DNA from 4 places in the Mesorhizobium sp. B2-4-7 genome. Region 1 is predicted to be linked to each of the others. Evidence: riboswitches for the same ligand, from Rfam matches in the RefSeq annotation. Region 1 holds a riboswitch; each other region holds the start of a gene.
The links. A riboswitch is a leader RNA that binds a small molecule or an ion and turns the genes downstream of it on or off. The one in region 1 is predicted to bind cobalamin.
Positions count from the first base shown of each region.

Region 2: linked by a shared signal. The riboswitch ahead of bluB (5,6-dimethylbenzimidazole synthase) and the one ahead of FJ946_RS17755 (CbtB domain-containing protein) in region 1 are both predicted to bind cobalamin.
Region 3: linked by a shared signal. The riboswitch ahead of FJ946_RS15605 (aromatic ring-hydroxylating dioxygenase subunit alpha) and the one ahead of FJ946_RS17755 (CbtB domain-containing protein) in region 1 are both predicted to bind cobalamin.
Region 4: linked by a shared signal. The riboswitch ahead of FJ946_RS01055 (ABC transporter ATP-binding protein) and the one ahead of FJ946_RS17755 (CbtB domain-containing protein) in region 1 are both predicted to bind cobalamin.

Region 1 is NZ_VFVH01000006.1:70,912-75,611, reverse strand. It holds gene FJ946_RS17765 (MFS transporter) at 1-436, shown strand, start outside; gene FJ946_RS17760 (aromatic ring-hydroxylating dioxygenase subunit alpha) at 440-1,609, opposite strand; cobalamin riboswitch at 1,744-1,940, shown strand; gene FJ946_RS17755 (CbtB domain-containing protein) at 1,976-2,155, shown strand; gene FJ946_RS17750 (CbtA family protein) at 2,171-2,968, shown strand; gene cobU (bifunctional adenosylcobinamide kinase/adenosylcobinamide-phosphate guanylyltransferase) at 2,961-3,476, shown strand; gene cobO (cob(I)yrinic acid a,c-diamide adenosyltransferase) at 3,478-4,092, shown strand; gene cbiB (adenosylcobinamide-phosphate synthase CbiB) at 4,426-4,700, opposite strand, start outside.
Region 2 is NZ_VFVH01000001.1:666,437-671,136, forward strand. It holds gene FJ946_RS03375 (exodeoxyribonuclease VII small subunit) at 4-255, opposite strand; gene FJ946_RS03380 (histone deacetylase family protein) at 259-1,185, opposite strand; cobalamin riboswitch at 1,307-1,487, shown strand; gene bluB (5,6-dimethylbenzimidazole synthase) at 1,536-2,288, shown strand; gene FJ946_RS03390 (TetR/AcrR family transcriptional regulator) at 2,334-2,939, opposite strand; gene FJ946_RS03395 (MFS transporter) at 3,060-4,283, shown strand; gene ribB (3,4-dihydroxy-2-butanone-4-phosphate synthase) at 4,334-4,700, opposite strand, start outside.
Region 3 is NZ_VFVH01000004.1:506,193-510,892, reverse strand. It holds gene FJ946_RS15610 (hybrid-cluster NAD(P)-dependent oxidoreductase) at 1-666, opposite strand, end outside; gene FJ946_RS15605 (aromatic ring-hydroxylating dioxygenase subunit alpha) at 686-1,933, opposite strand; cobalamin riboswitch at 2,064-2,266, opposite strand; gene FJ946_RS15600 (DUF680 domain-containing protein) at 2,745-2,942, shown strand; gene FJ946_RS15595 (DUF680 domain-containing protein) at 3,012-3,218, shown strand; gene FJ946_RS15590 (DUF680 domain-containing protein) at 3,290-3,526, shown strand; gene ugpC (sn-glycerol-3-phosphate ABC transporter ATP-binding protein UgpC) at 3,613-4,700, opposite strand, start outside.
Region 4 is NZ_VFVH01000001.1:213,483-218,182, forward strand. It holds gene FJ946_RS01040 (MarR family winged helix-turn-helix transcriptional regulator) at 1-267, opposite strand, end outside; gene FJ946_RS01045 (iron ABC transporter permease) at 396-1,415, opposite strand; gene FJ946_RS01050 (ABC transporter substrate-binding protein) at 1,424-2,371, opposite strand; gene FJ946_RS01055 (ABC transporter ATP-binding protein) at 2,411-3,199, opposite strand; cobalamin riboswitch at 3,456-3,665, opposite strand; gene FJ946_RS01060 (LacI family DNA-binding transcriptional regulator) at 3,728-4,700, opposite strand, start outside.

The sequences.
Region 1 (4,700 bases):
CGGCGGCATTCTGGTTTCGGCAGGCAACGCGCTTTTGTTCATGGCGATTTTCTGGGGCAAGGCCGGCAAGCGCTTCGGCGGCCGCAGGACCATGACTTTTGCCTATTTCGCCATGTCGGTGGTGCTGCTGGCGGCGGGTGCCGTCGGCGAAAGCGCGCCGCTCGTCACCGGCGCCTTCCTGCTGTGCGGCGCCTTCTTCACCATCGCGCTCGACGCGCTGGGCTCGACCGCCTTCATGCGCTCGGTCCGCTCTTATGAGCGGGCGCAGATGGCTGCGGTCTACCGCACTTATCTCGACTTTTCCGAACTGACGCCGCCGCTGGTCTACTCGGTGGTGCTGGCCTTTTTCGGACTGGGCTCGGTTTTCGTCACGCTCGGCCTGCTTGCGGCGGTCTGCGGTTATGTCACCTGGCGGTATCTGCCGAAGTCGCTGTGAAGCTTACGGCACAAGCGCAGCATGTCGTTCGCGTACCCAATCGTGGAAGCGGTGGAGGTCGTACTCCTCCGGCATCAGCACGCCGGCCTTATGGCGCATGGAGCGCAGCCCTTTCTGGTTGACCTCGCAGATCGCGGCATCCTCCTCCAGCACCTGGGTGCCGAATCCGACGATGTTGTCGATGTCGGTGGCGGCGAGCGCGTCGGGCGCGAACAGCCATTCGGCGGTCAATTCGGTCTGCTCGGGGCCAAGCGGCACCAGCCGTACGGACCTGACATAGTCGACGTGGCCGACGATGAACATCGAGGGCAGGCTGGTGGCGTAGGTCTGGCCGGCGGCGCGCTCGGCCGGCGTCAGGCCCGAAAAGACCGGCCCATGCGCCTGGCCGTCACGTGACCATGTTTCGGCACCCGCCCGCAGCCCGCCGGAAAATTCCGGCGCGTCATTGTCGGCATGGCGGGTCCATTCGGGGTCGTCATGCCGGCCCATCAGGCCGCGGCCGTAGATCGGCACCAGCCGCGACAGGTCCTTGTGGACGCCGGGGCAATGCAGGCATTCGTTGAAGTTTTCCCAGAAGATCTTCCAGTTGCAGTTCATCACCTTGCGCAGCACATGGCCCGATACCAGCGATTCCAGCGGCCAGTTGCCGAGATCGCCGGAGGCCGGGTCGAAGGATGAGTGCGCCGAGCCGGCGGCATCTTCCGCGAGATTGACGAAGACGAAGCCGCGCCAGACCGACAGCGCGACGCGATAGAGCGGATGGTCCGCCTTGTCGAAACCTTCGGGCAGCGTTTTCGATGGCACGCGCACGAGCTCGCCGCGCAGCGAATAGGACCATGCGTGGTAGGGGCAGGTGATCAGCCGCGCCTTCAGCCGCCCCTCGCGTTCCTGGCAAAGCTGCGAGCCGCGATGCCGGCAGGTGTTGTGGAAGGCGCGCAGTTCGCCGGTATCGTCACGCAGCACGACGATCTCCTGGCTGCCGACACGGAAGGTGCGGAAAGCCAGCGGTTGGGCGAGATCAGCTTCACGGCAGACGAGCAGCCAGTTCCTGTACCAGATGGCGTCGAGGTCGCGCTGGTAGGCCGCCGCATCCCAATAGGCCGAGGACGGCAATGTCGGCTCGGCCCGGGTGAGGCCGTTATAGGGGGCGTGCTGGCTCTGGACGGGCTGCATGGCTGGCCTCCTGTGAGGATGGCAGCCGACACCCGGCCACGGAAATTGTCAATTGCAGCGGAGCAAGCGGCCGGACGGCGCTAAAGCGCTTGTCGCCGTCGGAATTTGGTTTGCCGGATGCGGCGATTTTCCCTATAGTCACCTTCGTCGTCGGTTCCGATTGGAGCCAAGAGGGAATGCGGTGCGGGCAGATTTGTTGCCCAATGCCGTGGCTGCCCCCGCAACTGTGTGCGGTAGTCCTCTCCATATGCCACTGAAGATTTTCTTCGGGAAGGTGGGGAAGGGCGCTGATCCGCGAGCCAGGAGACCTGCCGGCGACAGGAAACTGACTTCGATGCCCTCGGGTGGAGGGTGAAAGGACAAGACATGAATACCGCTTCCGTCTCCCTCGGCGCCTCCATCTCCTCGCAGTCGCGCCTCCTGCAGCTCGCGCTCGCGGCGCTGCTCGGCGTTTTCGTCGTAGGCTTTGTCGGTTTCTCGCATATCGACGCGGTCCACAATGCCGCGCACGACTATCGCCACTCGATGGCGTTTCCCTGCCACTGATAGGGATTTGACATCATGAACCTGTTTCGCAACGTCGTGTTCATCGCGGCGATCGCAGGGCTCGTGGCCGGTGTCGTTCTCGCCTGCATGCAGGCCTATGCCACCGTGCCGTTGATCCTGAAGGCGGAAGTCTACGAACAGGCCGGCGGCGGCCACCACCACGACCATACCGCACCGGCCCCGACCGACAACAACGCCATGAACTCTGCCGCCCCGGCGGGCAATGCCATGAGCTCCGCCGCGCCGGCAGCCGCTGAAGCTGTTCCGGCTGAAGAGGAAGGCTGGGCGCCGGCCGACGGCTTCGAGCGTTTCGCTTTCAGCGTGCTTGCCAACATCGTCACCGGCATCGGCTTCGCGCTGGTCCTGGTCGCGGTTTCGGAATTCGCCGGCGGCATCGGCAACTGGCGCCAGGGCGTGTTCTGGGGACTGGCCGGCTTTGCCGTGTTCACGCTGGCGCCGGGCCTCGGCCTGCCGCCGGAACTGCCGGCCATGCCTGCCGCCGAGCTTCTGCCACGCCAGATCTGGTGGACGGCGACGGTGGCGGCGACGGCGATCGGCCTTGCCCTGATCGCCTTCCGCAAATCACTGCCGCTGGCGATTCTGGGTGTGGTGTTGATCGTCGCGCCGCATATCGTCGGCGCGCCGCAGCCCGACAGTTTCGAGACGCCGATCCCGGAAGGCCTGCACCATCAGTTCGTGGTGGCGGTGACAGTGACGAACCTGGTGTTCTGGCTCGTGCTGGGCGCTGTCGTCGGCGTGGTGCGTGGACGCTTCACCGGCAGCGCGACGAGCCTGCGCGACAGCTTTGCCTGATCGCGGAAGACTGACCTTCATCATCGGCGGTGCGCGCTCCGGCAAGAGCGCGCACGCCGAAACGCTGATGACCGCCTTGCCTTCGCGATGGGCCTACATCGCCACGGCGCAACCTTATGACGACGAGATGCGGCAGCGCATCGCGTTGCACCGGTCGCGGCGCGGCGAGGGCTGGACGACCATCGATGCACCGCTAGACCTTGTCGGTGCACTCGAGGCCCTACCGGAGGACCAGCCGGTGCTTGTCGACTGCCTGACGCTCTGGCTGACCAATCACATGCTGGCCGATCATGATGTAGAGGCCGAATGTCGGCGGCTGGCTGACATGCTGTCGCGGCCGCGCGGACCCTGGTTCGTGGTATCCAACGAGGTCGGGCAAGGCATCGTGCCCGACAATGCGCTGGGGCGCCGGTTCCGCGACGCCGCCGGCCGGCTCAACCAGCAGGTCGCGGCGATTGCCGAGACCGTGCTTTTGATGGTGGCGGGGCTGCCGCTCAAGGTGAAGTGACATGACCGACATCGACGAAAAGGACGAAGAGCGCCACCGCGCCAAGATGGCCAAGCGCAAGGCGGTCCAAGACGCCGAGGTGGCGAGCAAGACGGTCGAAAAGGGGCTGCTGATCGTCAACACCGGCCCGGGCAAAGGCAAGACCACGGCTGCCTTTGGCCTGGCGCTGCGGATGCTCGGCTACGGCAAGCGCGTCGGCGTCGTCCAGTTCATCAAGGGCAAATGGCATACGGGTGAGAAGGAGGCCTTCGCCGCCTTCGGCGACCGCGTCGTCTGGCACGCGATGGGCGAGGGGTTCACCTGGGAGACACAGGATCTGAAGCGCGACATCGCGGCGGCCGAGGCCGCCTGGGCCAAGGCGCTGGAGCTGATGGCCGATCCGTCGATCAGTCTCGTCGTGCTCGACGAACTCAACATCGCGCTGCGCTACGAGTATCTCGATCTGGACAAGGTGGTTGTCGCGCTGAAAGCGCGCCGCGAGGGCCTGCATGTCGTCGTCACCGGTCGCAACGCCAAGCCGGCGCTGGTCGAGGCGGCCGACCTGGTGACCGAGATGGGGCTGACCAAGCACCATTTCGCGGCGGGCGTGAAGGCGCAGCAGGGGGTGGAGTTTTGAGAGCTGTTGTCCCCTTTTGTGGATGAGCATTCAAGTCTGGTCGCCAAACGCTTCCAGCAGGGCTCACTTCCTTTCCCTCCGGAGGGGGGAAAGGTGGCGCTGCGAAGCAGCGACGGATTGGGGGAAGGCGGTTATCGAACGCGCGGTCCGCAGACAGGCAGGCGCAACCCGGCGGGTGCGAGAAACGCGACTGCCGAGCTCGTCGACCCCCACTCCGTCTCGGCTCGCCGAGCCACCTCTCCCCCGATCGACGGGGGAGAGGAAAGGCGCGAACCTGTTGCAGCCCGGCTCCCTTCCTCCCCTTCGGGAGAGAACTCACGGGGGGGGGTGAGATCATGCCAGAATGACGATCGCCGAAACCACGCCGAACAGCGCGATCAACAGGCAGTCGGCGACGCGGTAGAGTTTCAGCGCCCGCCTTATGTCGATGCTGTCGGCTTCGCGCCGGCCGCCTTCGCCCATGAACGCGTCGTCGACCGTTACGCCGCCATAGCTGCGCGGCCCGGCGAGCGCCAGGCCAAGTGCGCCGGCCATCGCCGCCTCCGGCCAGCCGGCATTGGGCGAGCGGTGCTTTTTCGCGTCGCGCCGCACCGCCTGCCATGCGGCTT
Region 2 (4,700 bases), on a different contig from region 1:
GCCTCAATCCGCGTCCAGCGGCTCCGTCCCGACCGGCTTGCCGTCGCGGGACAGCCTGATCTTCTCCACCTTGTCCTCGGCCGCCTTGAGCAGCCGGTCGCAATGCACCTTCAGCGCCTCGCCGCGCTCGTAGATCTTGATCGACTGGTCGAGCGGCACATCGCCACGCTCCAGATCATCGACGATCTTCTCCAGCGCGTCGAGAGCCTGTTCGAAGCTCATCGCCTTGACGTCTTCGTTGATTTCACCAGCCATCATTCATCCTTTCATCAGTCGCCCGACATGGGCGGCGACCGAAAATGCCAATCCTTGCAGATCGTAGCCGCCCTCGAGCAGGCTGACGAGCCGGTTGGCGCTGTGGCGCGCCGCGCGCTGCATGAGTTGGCCGGTCGCCCAGTCGAAATCATCCTCGGTCAGGTTGATCTCGGCCAGCGGATCGCGATGATGCGCGTCGAAGCCGGCCGAAATGATGATCAGGTCGGGTGCAAAATTGTCGAGCGAGGGCAGCACGCGCGACAGGAAGGCATCGCGGAACGCCTCGCTGCCGGTCTGCGGCGCAAGCGGCGCGTTGACGATGTTGCCGGCGCCGGTTTCGTTCTTTGCTCCGGTGCCGGGGTAGAGCGGCATCTGGTGCGTCGAGCAATAAAGCACGGACGGATCGTCCCAGAAAACATCCTGCGTGCCGTTGCCGTGATGCACGTCCCAGTCGACGATGGCGACGCGTTCGATATCGTGTTTGCGCTGTGCATAACGTGCGGCGATGGCCGCCGTGTTGAACAGGCAGAAGCCCATCGCCGTCGCTTTCTCCGCATGATGGCCGGGCGGCCGGGCGGCGACGAAAACGTTGTCTGCCCTGCCGGCAAAGACGTCGTCGACGGCGGCGTTGGCGGCGCCGATCGCGGTGATCGCCGCTTGCCAGCTCTTCGGGCTGGCCGTTGTGTCGGCATCTATGCGGGCGATGCCCGTATCGGGAATGGCGGCGCGTACCCGCTCGACGAAATCCTCGGGATGCGCGTAGAGAATGGTGGCCTCGTCGCCTTGTGGCGCCTCGAGGCGATCGAGCGCGGCAAAAGCCTCGTCGTCGAGCACGCGCTCGATTGCGCGCAAGCGGTCCGGCCGCTCCGGATGGCCGGGTGGCGTGATGTGCTCGAGGAAGATCGGATGGGTGTAGAGACGAGTGGCCATGCTCCCTATCTAGTGCCCTGGCGCGGCGATGGCCATGCGTTGCGGCCTGATGGTTGGGGAAAATCGCGCTTGCGTCCGTTCGCGTCGCCGCGGGGATTGGCGGCGCAGGGGCTTCGTCGTAAAGTCCCGGCCACTGCCTGGTGCCCGCCGCGAGCGGGAGAATCGGGAACACGGTTTGATACCGTGGCGTGCCCAACGCTGTAAGGGGGACCGCGCCGGTAAATGCCACTGTCGATGACGGGAAGGCGCCGGATGCGGGTTGATCCCGAGCCAGAAGACCGGCCTGGCAGGCATCGTCATCCGCATGGTCAGGCGGACGGCAGTTGATTGCAATCGCAAGGGGACAAGCGATGCCGGACAATATGACCATCCCCGTGGGTGACGGATTCGACCAGATGGCGCGCGATGCGGTCTACCGCGCCATGTTCACGCGGCGCGATGTTCGCAGCCATTTTACATCAGAGGCCGTCGACGACGAGGTCTTGGCGCGGCTGCTGCTTGCCGCCCATCACGCGCCATCGGTCGGCTTCATGCAGCCATGGAATTTCATCGTCATTCGTGGCACCGAACGACGGGAACAGGTGCGCGACCTGTTCCTCGCGGCGCGCGAGCAGGAATTGCCGGCGATCGAGGAAGAGCGGCGGGCGCTCTACCGCAAGCTCAAGCTGGAAGGCATCTGCGAAAGCGCGCTCAATATCTGTATCACCTGCGACCGCCGACGCTCACAGGGTTCGCCGCTGGGACGCTGGCACAATCCCGAGATGGATCTCTACAGCACGGTCTGCGCGGTGCAGAATTTCTGGCTGGCGGCGCGCGCCGAAGGCGTCGGCGTCGGCTGGGTCAGCATTATCGAGGCGCAGGCGTTGAAAGACCTTCTGTCGATTCCCGGGCATGTGACGCCGGTGGCCTATCTCTGTGTCGGCCGTGTCTCGGAGTTCGCGCCGAAACCGGACCTCGAAACACATGGCTGGGGGCGGCGGCTGCCGCTGCCCGAGCTGATCATGAGCGAGACGTTTTGCGGACAGGGCGAAGTTCCGCTCAAATCAACGATCGCACGCCTCAAGGCGGCAACATGCGAAAAGTCTGACAAACCCTTGATTTGATTGCCGATACGGCATGCGCAGCGCGCTGCCGGCGGCCTGCCGTCGTCAGGCGGCTCCGGCATCCTTCCTCAACAATCCTTCGAGCAGTTGCTTGAATGCCGCCACCACGGTCTTCGACGTCGCTTCCGGGTCGTTCGAATTGGCGATCCGCTGCGCCGCCTGGCTGCTCGCCCCGTTGATCAGCCGTGCCGCGGTCTCGGGGTCTACGCCCGGGACAACCACCCCGTCGCCCTGCAGCGTCGTCAGGTGATCGGTCATCGACGCGACGCAGGCATTGGCGTTCGGCCATTGCGCGGGATCCCCCAGCACGGCCGGACCGTCCCGAAACATGATGCGCTGGATTTCCGGCTCCAGCGCCATTTCGATGTAGCTCGTGCATTCGTCGACGAAGCTTTGCCAGCGGGTCGGTGCTTTCGCTGCAACCTCATTCACCCGTGCCGCCATCTCGGCGTCTATCTCGGCGATAACCGCCTGCAAAAGCCCCTTCTTGTCCCCGAAATGATGATAGAGCGCACCGCGCGTCAGCCCGGCCGATGCGGTGAAATCATCCATCGATGCCTCGGCATAACCGATCGTTCCGAACGCATGCCGGGCCGCGGCAATCAATTTGGCGCGCGTTTCGGCGATCATTTCCCTGCGGGGCTTGTGCATCTCTTCTGGCCTTATCCACATACGTCACGTATGCCAATTGACATACGCGACGTATGATCTATTTAGTATTCATACGCATCGTATGTAATTTCCGAATCGCCTTTTGTCGAGGAACGGACCATGCAGAACCCCTATTCCGAGATCTTTCGAGCCCCTGGCGCCAAGGGCTTTGCCGCTGCAGGCTTCATGGCGCGCCTGCCGGTCGCCATGGCGCCGATCGGCATCGTGGCGATGCTGTCGCAGACGCGTGGCGAATACTGGCTGGCGGGTGCCGTCTCGGCGACATTCGCGCTGGCCAACGCTTTCCTGGCGCCGCAGATCTCCAGGCTGGTCGACCGCCTCGGCCAGACATGGATCGTCGTGCCCACCACCATCATCTCCGTGCTGGCATTCCTGCTGCTGATTGCGTCGGCCAATCAGGATTGGCCGGTATGGACAATGTTCGTGTCGGCGCTGCTGGCAGCGGCCATGCCCAGCATGCCGGCAATGGTGCGCGCGCGCTGGACCGAGCTTTTTCGCGGCCGGCCGGAGATGAACACCGCCTTCGCCTTCGAATCGGCGGCCGACGAACTGGTCTATATCGCCGGCGCGTCGCTGTCGGTGGGCCTCAGTGCGGCGCTGTTTCCGGAAGCAGGCATGCTGGCGAGCACGTTGTTTCTCGCTTTGGGCTCGATAGCATTCATCCTGCAGCGATCGACCGAGCCGAAAGTGCGGCCGGTGGACCATGGTTCGACTGGCTCGGCAATCCGCCTGCGGCCGGTACAGATCATCACCTTCGCCCTAATCTTCATCGGCGCGACCTTCGCGACGACGGAAGTGAGCACCGTGGCGATCACCAACGAGTTCGGCCAAGCCGGTGCCGCAAGCCTGGTGATCGGCGTCTATGCGCTGGGATCGTTCGTGTTGGGCATCGTGGTCGGCGCGCTCAACCTCAAGACGCCGCTACAGCGCCAGCTGACCGTCGCGGTCGCCATCATCGCAGTCAGCACGATTTTGCCGCTCACCGCCGACAGCGTGCCGATTTTGGCGCTGACCGTCTTCATCAGCGGCGTGGCGATCTCGCCGACTTTCATCACGGCATTCGGCCTGATCGAACGGCATGTGCCGGAAGCGATGCTGACCGAGGGCATTACCTGGGTGACAACGGGAATCGGCATCGGCATGGCGCTGGGCTCTTTCGCCGCCGGCGCGGTGGTGGATGCGTTCGGCGCCCAGAACGGGTTCTGGGTCTCGGTGGTCGCGGGCGGCATCGCGCTGGTCACGGTGCTGCTCGGCCAGCGCAGTCTTGCCACTCACAAATGCGAGTTGGATGGGTGTGAAGCGGCCGTCGCTGCCGCGGAATGAACCATGACGCGTCCGGTTCAGCGGATCGGACGCTATTGCCGCCGTCGAACCTAGAGAATCTCGGTCTTGGCGATGTGGATGCCAAAACCTTCGAGGCCGACATAGTGGCGCTCGCGCGAGGCGATCAAATTGATCGAGGAAATGCCGAGATCCTTCAGGATCTGAGCACCGAGCCCGATCTCGCGCCATTCATTCTCGCGGCGGCGCGCCTCTTCGTGGTCCTCCCCGTCGCCGCTCGCCGGCCGGTTGCGCTCCTGGTGGGCGACACCGACCGAGCCCTCGCGCAGATAGACGATGACGCCGCGCTTGCGCTCGCCCATCGCCTTCATGATGGCGTCCAGCCGGTGGCTGGTGCCGAAGACGTCGGTCACCACGTCCTCGGAGTGCAGACGCACAGGCACCTCTTCCCCATCGCGG
Region 3 (4,700 bases), on a different contig from region 1:
TTCGCGCTCTCGGAAATCGGGCGCCAGAAGCGGCAGCCGGATGGCGTCGATGCGGCCCATATGGCCGAACCAGCCTTCCCGGCTCGACCGCTCCTCGATCATGAAACCGAGCGACAGGCCGGGCATGCGGCTGCCGAGCAATTCCAGCTCCTTGCGGAAGATGATCTCTTCGGGGCGGCGTGCGCAGTTGACGAAGCCGACATCGGTCCATGGCGCGCAGTCATTCAGCCAGCGCAGCATCGACATCATCGGCGTCACGCCGGAGCCGGCCGAGATGAACAGATATTTGGCCGCCGGGTGGCTGTGCAGCGAAAAGTCTCCGGCCGGCCCATACGCCTTGACGTGCGAACCAGGCCTCAAATGGTCGAACATCCAGCGTGTGCCGGTGCTGCCGGCCTGCGCCTTCACCGTCACCGCGATCGAGAATGGCCGTGAAGGCGAAGACGACAGCGTGTAGGTGCGCATCAGCAACCGATCCGCTGTCGGCAGTTCCAGCGTCACGAACTGGCCCGGCTTGTAGCGGAACCAGGTCTGGTTGTCGGAGCGGAAGGTGAAAGTCTTTACATCAGGCGCCTCGTCGCTCACGCCGATCACTTCCAGCACCTGGAGCCTGTCGTTCCAGGGCGCCATCTGATCGAGATGGCGATAGAGGCCGAGATCCGTCATCGCATTCATCCCTCACCTCTCAAGCAACGCTGCGCAGGGCCGGCCGGCCGTCTTCGGCGAGGCGCGGACCGATGAAACGCGCGTACCAGTCGACGAACTGGATGACGCCGCCTTCGTGCAGTTCGGAATAGGGGCCGGGTTCATAGGCCGGCGACAGGATGCCGAAGGCGTTTTCCTCGACGATGCGACGATCCTGGCCGTTGGTCTCGGTCCAGACATGGGTGAGTTCGGCGAGGTCGTAGTCGACGCCCTCGACCGCGTCCTTGTGAACCAGCCATTTGGTCGTCACCGCAGTCTCGGTGGCGCTGATCGGCAGCACGCGGAACGTGACGGCGTGGTCGCCGAGGATGTGGTTCCAGGTCGTCGGATAGTGATAGAGCAGCAAGGAGCCGATGCGGTCGGTGCCAACGCCGTCGGACAGGTTCTTCTTGACCGCGCGTTTTCCCGTCATCGTATAACTGACGGCATCGCGCAGCAGCGGCGCGCGGGTGGCACGGTACTGTCCGGCCGGGTCGATGCGGAACCTGCTCGGCAGGCCTGCCGCCTCGCACTTGGCCCAGTGCACCAGCATCTCCGGGTCGCTGTCGGCGTCTTGCACGCCAGTCACGGTCGGCGCCTCCGGGAAGGTCTTGCAGAGCTCCGGATGGTTGCCGGCGCAATGATAGCATTCGCGGTTGTTTTCCCAGACCAGCTTCCAATTGCCCTTCTCGACGATGGTGCTCTCGAAGGCGACCTTTGCTTCGCGCAGCCGATGCGGCAGCAAATAGGGTTCGATCATCGTCCGCATCGGCGCGAAATCCGCCGGCTCGTCGGCGAGGCAAATGAAGATGTAGCCGCCGACGCTTTCGCAGGCGACCGGCTTCAGGCCGAACTGGCTCTTGTCGAAACCCTCGGCCATCTGCCTGGCGAACAGCAGCCTGCCGTCCAGTTCATAGGTCCACTGATGGTAGGGGCAGACGAGCTTCGCCGCCGTGCCCTTGTCTGTGTTGCAGACGCGGCTGCCGCGATGGCGGCAAGAATTGTGGAAGGCGTTGATGTTGCCCTTCTGGTCACGCACCAGCACCACAGGATAGTCGCCGATCTGCACGGTGATGAAGCTGCCGGGCCGGGGCAGTTCGCAATCATGGCCGATGAACAGCCAGTCGCGGTACCAGATCAGCTCCATGTCGAGCTTGAAGTAGTCGGGATCGGTATAGAAGGGCTGCTCGAGCGAGAAGCCGTCCCTGCGGCCTTGCAGCCGTTTCAGCATGTCGTTGCGCGCATCCATGTCCTGTCCTCGCATTGAAGTCCTGTCCTCGCATCGAAGGACTGAACGGAGGGGAGAGAGGAAGGATCAAGCCGCGCGCCGGCTTGCGCCGGACATGCACCATCCGCCTCTTGACCGCCCGCCGCGATCAGTCGAGTCCAACATCTCGGGCTGGTTTCCGGGCTCTGGAGCTGTCCTTGCGGACTGTCGCGACACCTTCCCAGGCCTTTGCCCAGTGGTCTCCCGTTGCGACCTGAACTCCACCACCGTTGCGGGGGCAGCGCCGGATTCTGACCGGCTTCCCAATTCTCCGCCTCGTCGTCACGCGGCGGCACCTGAGATGGCAGGATCTAACCATGATCGCCGACTTGTCGTCGGCATGAAAACGACATCGCATCCATGCCGCGCGACACGCATTGGAAACGGCGCGGCCGCCGTTGCAGGGCAGAAAGCCTCAGGTCGCCGCCTCGGATTCCGTCTCGTGGCGGAGGCAAAAAAGGTTAACGGTTTCGAAAAGTGACTGTTAGCGCCCTCTAAAATCGAACCGAACGGTTCGTTTCTGTTGACGATGCGTGCAGGACGGTGTGAACACTGGGCCTTCGACACAGTTGGTGATCGCGCCGTCTGTTAGAATAACTATTTGATAACAAATGGAAAAAACGAATGTAGAAGGCTCTGGCACAATTTCAAGTGGTGGAAACTTGGTCCACACGGAAAAACTTCGTGATTGGAAATGGCGGTATGGCTTTCCCACATCGGGGCTGTCCGAACGACGCGATTTCCTCCCAAGACACGCCGCTAGACGGACGGAAAAATACTGGAGTATCAAAAAATGAAAAAGATCATTCTCACTGCCGCCGCCCTTCTGGCTGTTTCCGGCAGCGCCTTCGCTAGTAGCGACCATTATGGTTCGAATGCCCCTGCGGCCACCGCCGTCGACAGCTCGTACACCGCTTCGACCAAGAAGTCGGAACCGGCTGCCCAGACGCCTGTCCAGGGTGCCGATCGCAACCTCTTCGGCAACAACTAACAGCCGATCTCCAGTTGACGGCGGGCCTTCCGCCGTCCTGGCGAAATTTGAGAATTCAGGAGACTTGAAATGAAGAAGATCGCTCTTGCTGCCGCCGCCGTCCTGGCCGTGTCGGGCAGCGCTTTCGCCGGCAGCGACAACTATGGCTCCAATGGCGCCAACCAGCCCGCGGCCACTTCGACGGACAGCTCATACACCGCTTCGACCAAGACGTCGGCTCCGGCTGCCCAGGCACCTGTTCAGGGTGCCGACCGTAACCTCTTCGGCAACAACTAACAGCCGATCCTGCAGCAGATGGCGGGCAAGCCCGCCTCTGCGGTGGAATTTGAGAATTCAGGAGACTTGAAATGAAAAAGATCATCCTTGCTGCCGCCGCCGTCCTGGCCGTTTCGGGCAGCGCTTTTGCCAGCAGCGACAACTATGGCTCCAATGGCGCCAACCAGCCTGCCGTCACCTCGGTCGACAATGCGCACACGGCTTCGATCCGCGACAGCGGCTCGCCGGTCTACAAGCTGCTCAATTCGTCGGGCGATGAACACAAGTCCGCCCCTCAGGGCAGTGACCGGAATCTCTTCGGCCACTAACAGCCGAAGCTGACACCAAACAGGAGCGGCGGGCTTTGCCCGCCGCTCCTTTTTTGCGTGACCGGCAATTAATTCATGGCCTGCTCTCAGGCCGCTTTCGCTTCCGTCTCGTGCAGCGCGAAGGATCGGCCATCCGCGTCGAAGATATGAAGGTCTCCGGCGTCGGCGCTCAGCCGCAGCGTCGCCCCGCGCTTGACCTCGACATTGCCCGGCAGCTTGGTCACCAGCGGCAGGTCGGCGCGGCCGATGTCGACATAGACGAGTTGCACCTCGCCGAGCTGCTCGACATAATCCACCGTTCCTTCGAACAGATAGTCCGTGCCGCCGGCGATCGTCAGGTCCTCCGGCCGCACGCCGAAGCTCACCGACGCGCCCTTGGCCGAGGCCGGCGTCGCGATCGGCACCGTAGCCTTGCGGCCGCCGACATGACTGATGACGGTCGGATTGCCCGATTTGTCGATGGTCGCCGGCAGGATGTTCATGGCCGGCGAGCCGATGAACTGAGCAACGAACAGATTGCCGGGTTTCTTGTAGAGTTCCATCGGCGTGCCGACCTGCTCGATATGGCCCTCCTTCAGCACCACGATGCGGTCGGCCAGCGTCATCGCCTCGACCTGGTCGTGGGTGACATAGATCATGGTGGTGTTGGGCATCGATTCCTTGAGCTTGGCGATCTCGATGCGGGTGGCGACGCGTAGCGCGGCGTCGAGGTTCGACAGCGGTTCGTCGAACAGGAACACCTTCGGGTTGCGCACGATGGCGCGCCCGATGGCCACGCGCTGGCGCTGGCCTCCCGACATCGCCTTGGGCAGGCGGTCGAGATAGTTGGTCAGCTGCAGGATCTCTGCCGCCTGGCGCACGCGCTTGTCTATCTCGGCCTTGCTTTCCTTCCCGATCTTCATCGAGAACGCCATGTTGTCGTAGACCGTCATATGCGGATAGAGCGCGTAGGACTGGAACACCATGGCGATGCCGCGTTTCGACGGCGGCACGTCGTTGACCACCTCGCCGGCTATTCTGAGCTCGCCCGAGGTGATCTCCTCGAGCCCTGCGATCGAGCGCAGCAATGTCGACTTGCCGCAACCCGACGGCCCGACGAAGACGATGAACTCGCCCGATTTGATGTCGAGGTCGATGCCGTGCAGAATGTTGAGATTGCCGTATGATTTCTTCA
Region 4 (4,700 bases), on a different contig from region 1:
GCGGCGGTCGGCGGCGTCGGAGCGGCGCTCGATCCAGCCGCCCTCCTCCATCCGGTCAACCAGCCGCGAGACGCTGATCGGCTCGATTTCAAGCAGTTCGGCAAGCCGCGCCTGCGAAACGCCCGCTTCCTTGGCGACGCGAACCATCAGGCGCCATTGCGCCGAGGACAGGCCAAGGCCGCTGGCGCGCGCTTCGAAGCGCTTTCGCATCAGCCTCTGCACGTCGTGGATCAAAAATCCCAATCTGTCTACGCCTTCGGAAACCATGAGTGGCATATATAATAAGCGTGCTTATCATTCAAGTCCGGCATTGTTCCAGAAGCCGGCAAACGTGCATGGCAGCCGTGCAGCACAATCATGGCTGCGTCCGATGATTTCGGCCGCCGCGACACCCATTACAAGCGGTTGCGGATCAGCATGGTGACAACGAAGAAGGCGCCGAGCGAGCTGGTGATGATGCCGATCGGCAGTTCCTGCGGCGGCAGCAATGTGCGCGCCAGAAGGTCGCTTGCCAGCAACAGCACCGCCCCGAACAGCGCGCAACTTACGATCAGGCGCAGATGCAGCGCGCCGGCCAGCGGCCGCGACAGATGCGGGATCATGAGGCCGACGAAGCCGATGACGCCAGCGACCGAAACCAGGATCGCGGTCGAAAAAGCGGCGACCAGAAACGTCGTCCGTCGCATTCGCGCCACCGGCACGCCAAGACTTTCGGCGGCATTTTCGCCGGCCAGGAAAGCGTCCAGCCGGCGATGATTCCACAGCCCGTACGCCGCAATCGTGCCGGCCCCAAGCGCACCCAGCCAGATATTGTCCCACCGCGCAAGGCCGAGCCCGCCCATCGTCCAGAACAGCACCGAATGGGCGGCGCGCTGGTCACCGGCAAAGACCAGGTAATTGGTCAATGCGGTGAACATGAAGGAGACCGCAAGTCCGGCGAGGATCAGCCGTTCGGGGCCTTGTCCCCTCACCCGCGCAACCAGCAAAAGCACAACGCAAGCCGCCAGAATACCGCCGGTGAACGCAGCGATCGGTAGCGTCCAGATCCCGAAACTGTCGCCGAAGACGGTGATGACGGAGACAGCGCCGGCGGCGGCTCCCGACGAGAGGCCGAACAGGAACGGATCGGCAAGATCGTTGCGCGTCACCGTCTGTAACAGCGCGCCGACCACGCCCAGGCCGCCGCCGACACAGATGGCCAGGATTATGCGCGGCAATCTGAGGTCGACGACGATCCTGCCGACCGGGCCGGACACGTCATGCCCCTTCAATCCGATCGCATGGCCAAGTGCTGCAACGACGTCGCCCAACGGAATCATCGTCGAGCCATAGGCGATCGACAGCAGCGCGAACGCGGCGATTGCCAACGCCGCCGCCGTCATGGCCAATAGGAATGCCTTGTGCCGCAAAGTCATGTTCCCGGTTAAAACGCTTCCGGATGCATCGCCCTGGCAATCTTGCCGATCGCGTCGATATTGGCCGGCCCGGGTGTCAGTTCGGCATAGCGAAGCGCCGCGAAGCGTTCGTTCCTGACCGCGTCCGTCTCCTTCATTGCCGGATGCGCTTTCAGGAAATCGAGCAGCTTCCGGTAGCCGCCGCCATCCTGATAGTCGAGCAGGATGAGGAATTGCGGATTGCGCGAGGCCACCGTCTCCCAATCCGTGTTGCCCCAGCTGGTGTCCATGTCGGCCATGATGTTGTCGCCGCCGGCCGCGGAAATCATGGCGTTGGGAATGGCGAACTTGCCTGATGTGAACGGCTTGTCCTCGCCGGAATCATAGAGGAACACGCGCGTTCCCCTGCGGGCGCCGACCTTGGCCGTGATTTCGGCGAGCTGCGCCTTCCAGCCGGAGACGAGCTTATCCGCTTCGGCCTCCTTGCCGAAGATCTTGCCCAGCTTCTCGACATCGCCATAGAGCAGGTCCATCGAAGCGGCGGGGCGGTTCTTGTCGAGATGGACGCAGCTTTCCGTCAGCACCAGGGTCTTGATGCCGTGTTGCGCCAGCGTATCGGGCGTCACCTCGCCGCCCGGCTTCATGCCGTAGTACCAACCGGCGAAGAAGAAGTCGGGCTCGACAGCGACCAGGTTTTCCAGCGTCGGATATTTGGGCGCCAGTTCCGGGATCGAGCCTTGCTCGGCCTTGAATTCGGGGCCGACCTTGTACCATCCGGTGATGCCGGTCAGGCCGACGATCGACGGCTGCAGCTTCAGGGCGAAGGCCATCTCGGCCATGTTGAGATCGTGAATGACAGCGCGCTTTGGAGGCGCGTCGAAGGTCAGCGACTTGCCGCAGCTGTCGACCGTCACCGGAAAGGCGAAGGCCGTAGAGGCCAGCAGGGAGAAGGCAAGAGATACGGCAAGGCGTTTCACGGATGTTGCTCCTTCGTTGCACGGGAATTGGATCTGCGCTCACGAAGATGGCGCGGCACGGTTCGGAACCTCGAACACCGTCAGCTCGCGGTCCTCCGTCGGGTGGCGCAACCTAAAGACGTCGACACCGAAGATCTCGCGGATCAGCTGCTGAGTGAGTGCTTCGCGTGGCGGCGCCAGCACATGCAACCGGCCATGGCTCATCACCGCGACCCTGGTGGCGAAAGGCGTCACCAGCGCCAGATCGTGCAGCACCGCGATCACGGTCATGCCGAGGCCTGCAACCAGTTCGAGCAACTCGCTGCGCGCCCGCGGGTCGAGATGGTTGGTCGGCTCGTCGAGGAACAGGATCTTCGGCTCCTGTGCGATGGCGCGGGCAAGCTGGGCGCGCTGGCGCTCGCCGCCCGACAGCGAGCCGATGGTGCGGCCAAGCAGCGGCAACAGCCCGGTCCGACGCAGCGCCTCGACGACAATGTCGCGTTCCTCGCTCCTGTGCCTGCGGCCGGTATGCGGAACCCGGCCGAGCTCGACATAATCGATCACCGCCAGCCGTGGATCCGGTTGATCGGTCTGGCCGACGACGGCGATGTGCAGCGCCCGCTCGGCGGTCGAAATCCTGTCCAGCAGGCGCCCGGTGAGCTTCACTTCGCCCGAACTCGGCCGCAGCATGCCCGACAGCATGCGCAGCAATGTCGTCTTGCCGGCGCCGTTGGGACCGATGATGGCGAGACGGTCGCCCGCCGCCACCGAAAGGCTGACCGGATGCACCAGATGCAGGCCATCCGCCGCCGCGGCCAGGTCGCGGGCCTCGAGAAGCGGCGCGGTCATGGGCAATTCCTTGCAGGGCCTGCCGGAATACGGGCCAGCGTCTTGCTTGCCAATCCTGCCGGACGCTGGCCTGAATTCACCTCGGTGGCGATATCGCGGCAAAGCGTGCACACGATGATGCGATGCATGGGAATGCAGTGAATGCGATCGATGGAGCCGTCCAACTTCCGTCACTTTCAAAAATGGCGACGGAAGGAAGCTGGCTTGAACCGGTCGACAAGACCGAACCCCGCGTCTCCTCCCGGCACACCCCGTCCGGTCAACCCATGCAGATGGCAGGTCTCCTGGCTCGCGGGTCGTTGCGCCATCCTGCCTTCCCAGCCTTGCCGGCCAGTGGCTTCTCGGATTTTGCTCGCCGCTTACAGTTGCGGGGGCAGCCATGGCTTCGACCCGAAAATCGGGCCTCACCATGTTCCCTTTTCACCCCTCGCCTTGCGGCGCGGGGACCATCACGAGTCGCAGCCTAGGATGCAGGCAGCGTCGAGGCAAGGTCGATGCATGTTCTGTTATAACGATACAAACGTGTGGTCAATCACTATCGCGCGCCACCAGTTCCAGCGGCCAGACCTCGCGAATGATCTCTGGCCCTTTCGCGCCGGCGAAAGCCGGGAGCGAGGCGAGCAGGATTTCGCCGAGCCGCCGCCCCATCGGGTCAAGGCTCGGACGAAAGCCGGTCAGCGCCGGCGAGAAATAACGGCAGAGCGGCGTGTCGACGATGACGATCACCGCGACATCCTGCCCGGGCTTGATCCCCATTTCGGCGAGCGCTTTGCAGCCGCCGAGCGCCATCGAGTCGTTGTTGAAGATAATCGCGGTCGGCGGATCCTTCGACCGCATGACTTGCGGTGTCACCGCGTAGCCACCGGCTTCGTTGATAAAACCGTCCACAATCAGGCCGGGATCGACTTCGATGCGGTGCCGCCGCAGCGCCTTGCAATAACCCTCCAGAAACAGATAACCGAAATTCAGGTCAAGCGACGGCCGGATGGCGGCGATGCGGCGGTGGCCACGCGCAACCAGCCGGTCGACCGCATCGGCGCCCGCCTTCTCGAAATCCAGATCCAGAGAGGGATAGCTGTCGTCGCCGGACCGGCTTCGGCCGAGCGTCGCGAAGGGAAAGCCGGCCTTGCTCAGATAGTCGATGCGATCGTCCTCGCGCCGCGTCCAGGCCAGTACGACGGCATCGGCACGACGCGTCTCGACGACGCGGCGCAGCCGCTCCTGTTGATAATCCGCCGGCGCGCCCATGACGATGATCAGGTCCAGCCCGCACTCGGCCAATGTCGCTTGCAGTCCGGTGAGGAACGGAATGAAGAACGGCTCGCCATACTGCTGGTCGCCCGGATGCGGCTGCAGCATGAAAGCCACGGCATGGGTGGTGCCGCGGCGTAGGTTCCTGCCCGAGTGGTTCGGTGAATAATTGAGCTTCCGGGCCGCCTCGAGCACGCGCTGGCGTGTCTCGGCGTTCACGTCGGCGCGCCCGTTAAGCGCGCGCGAGACC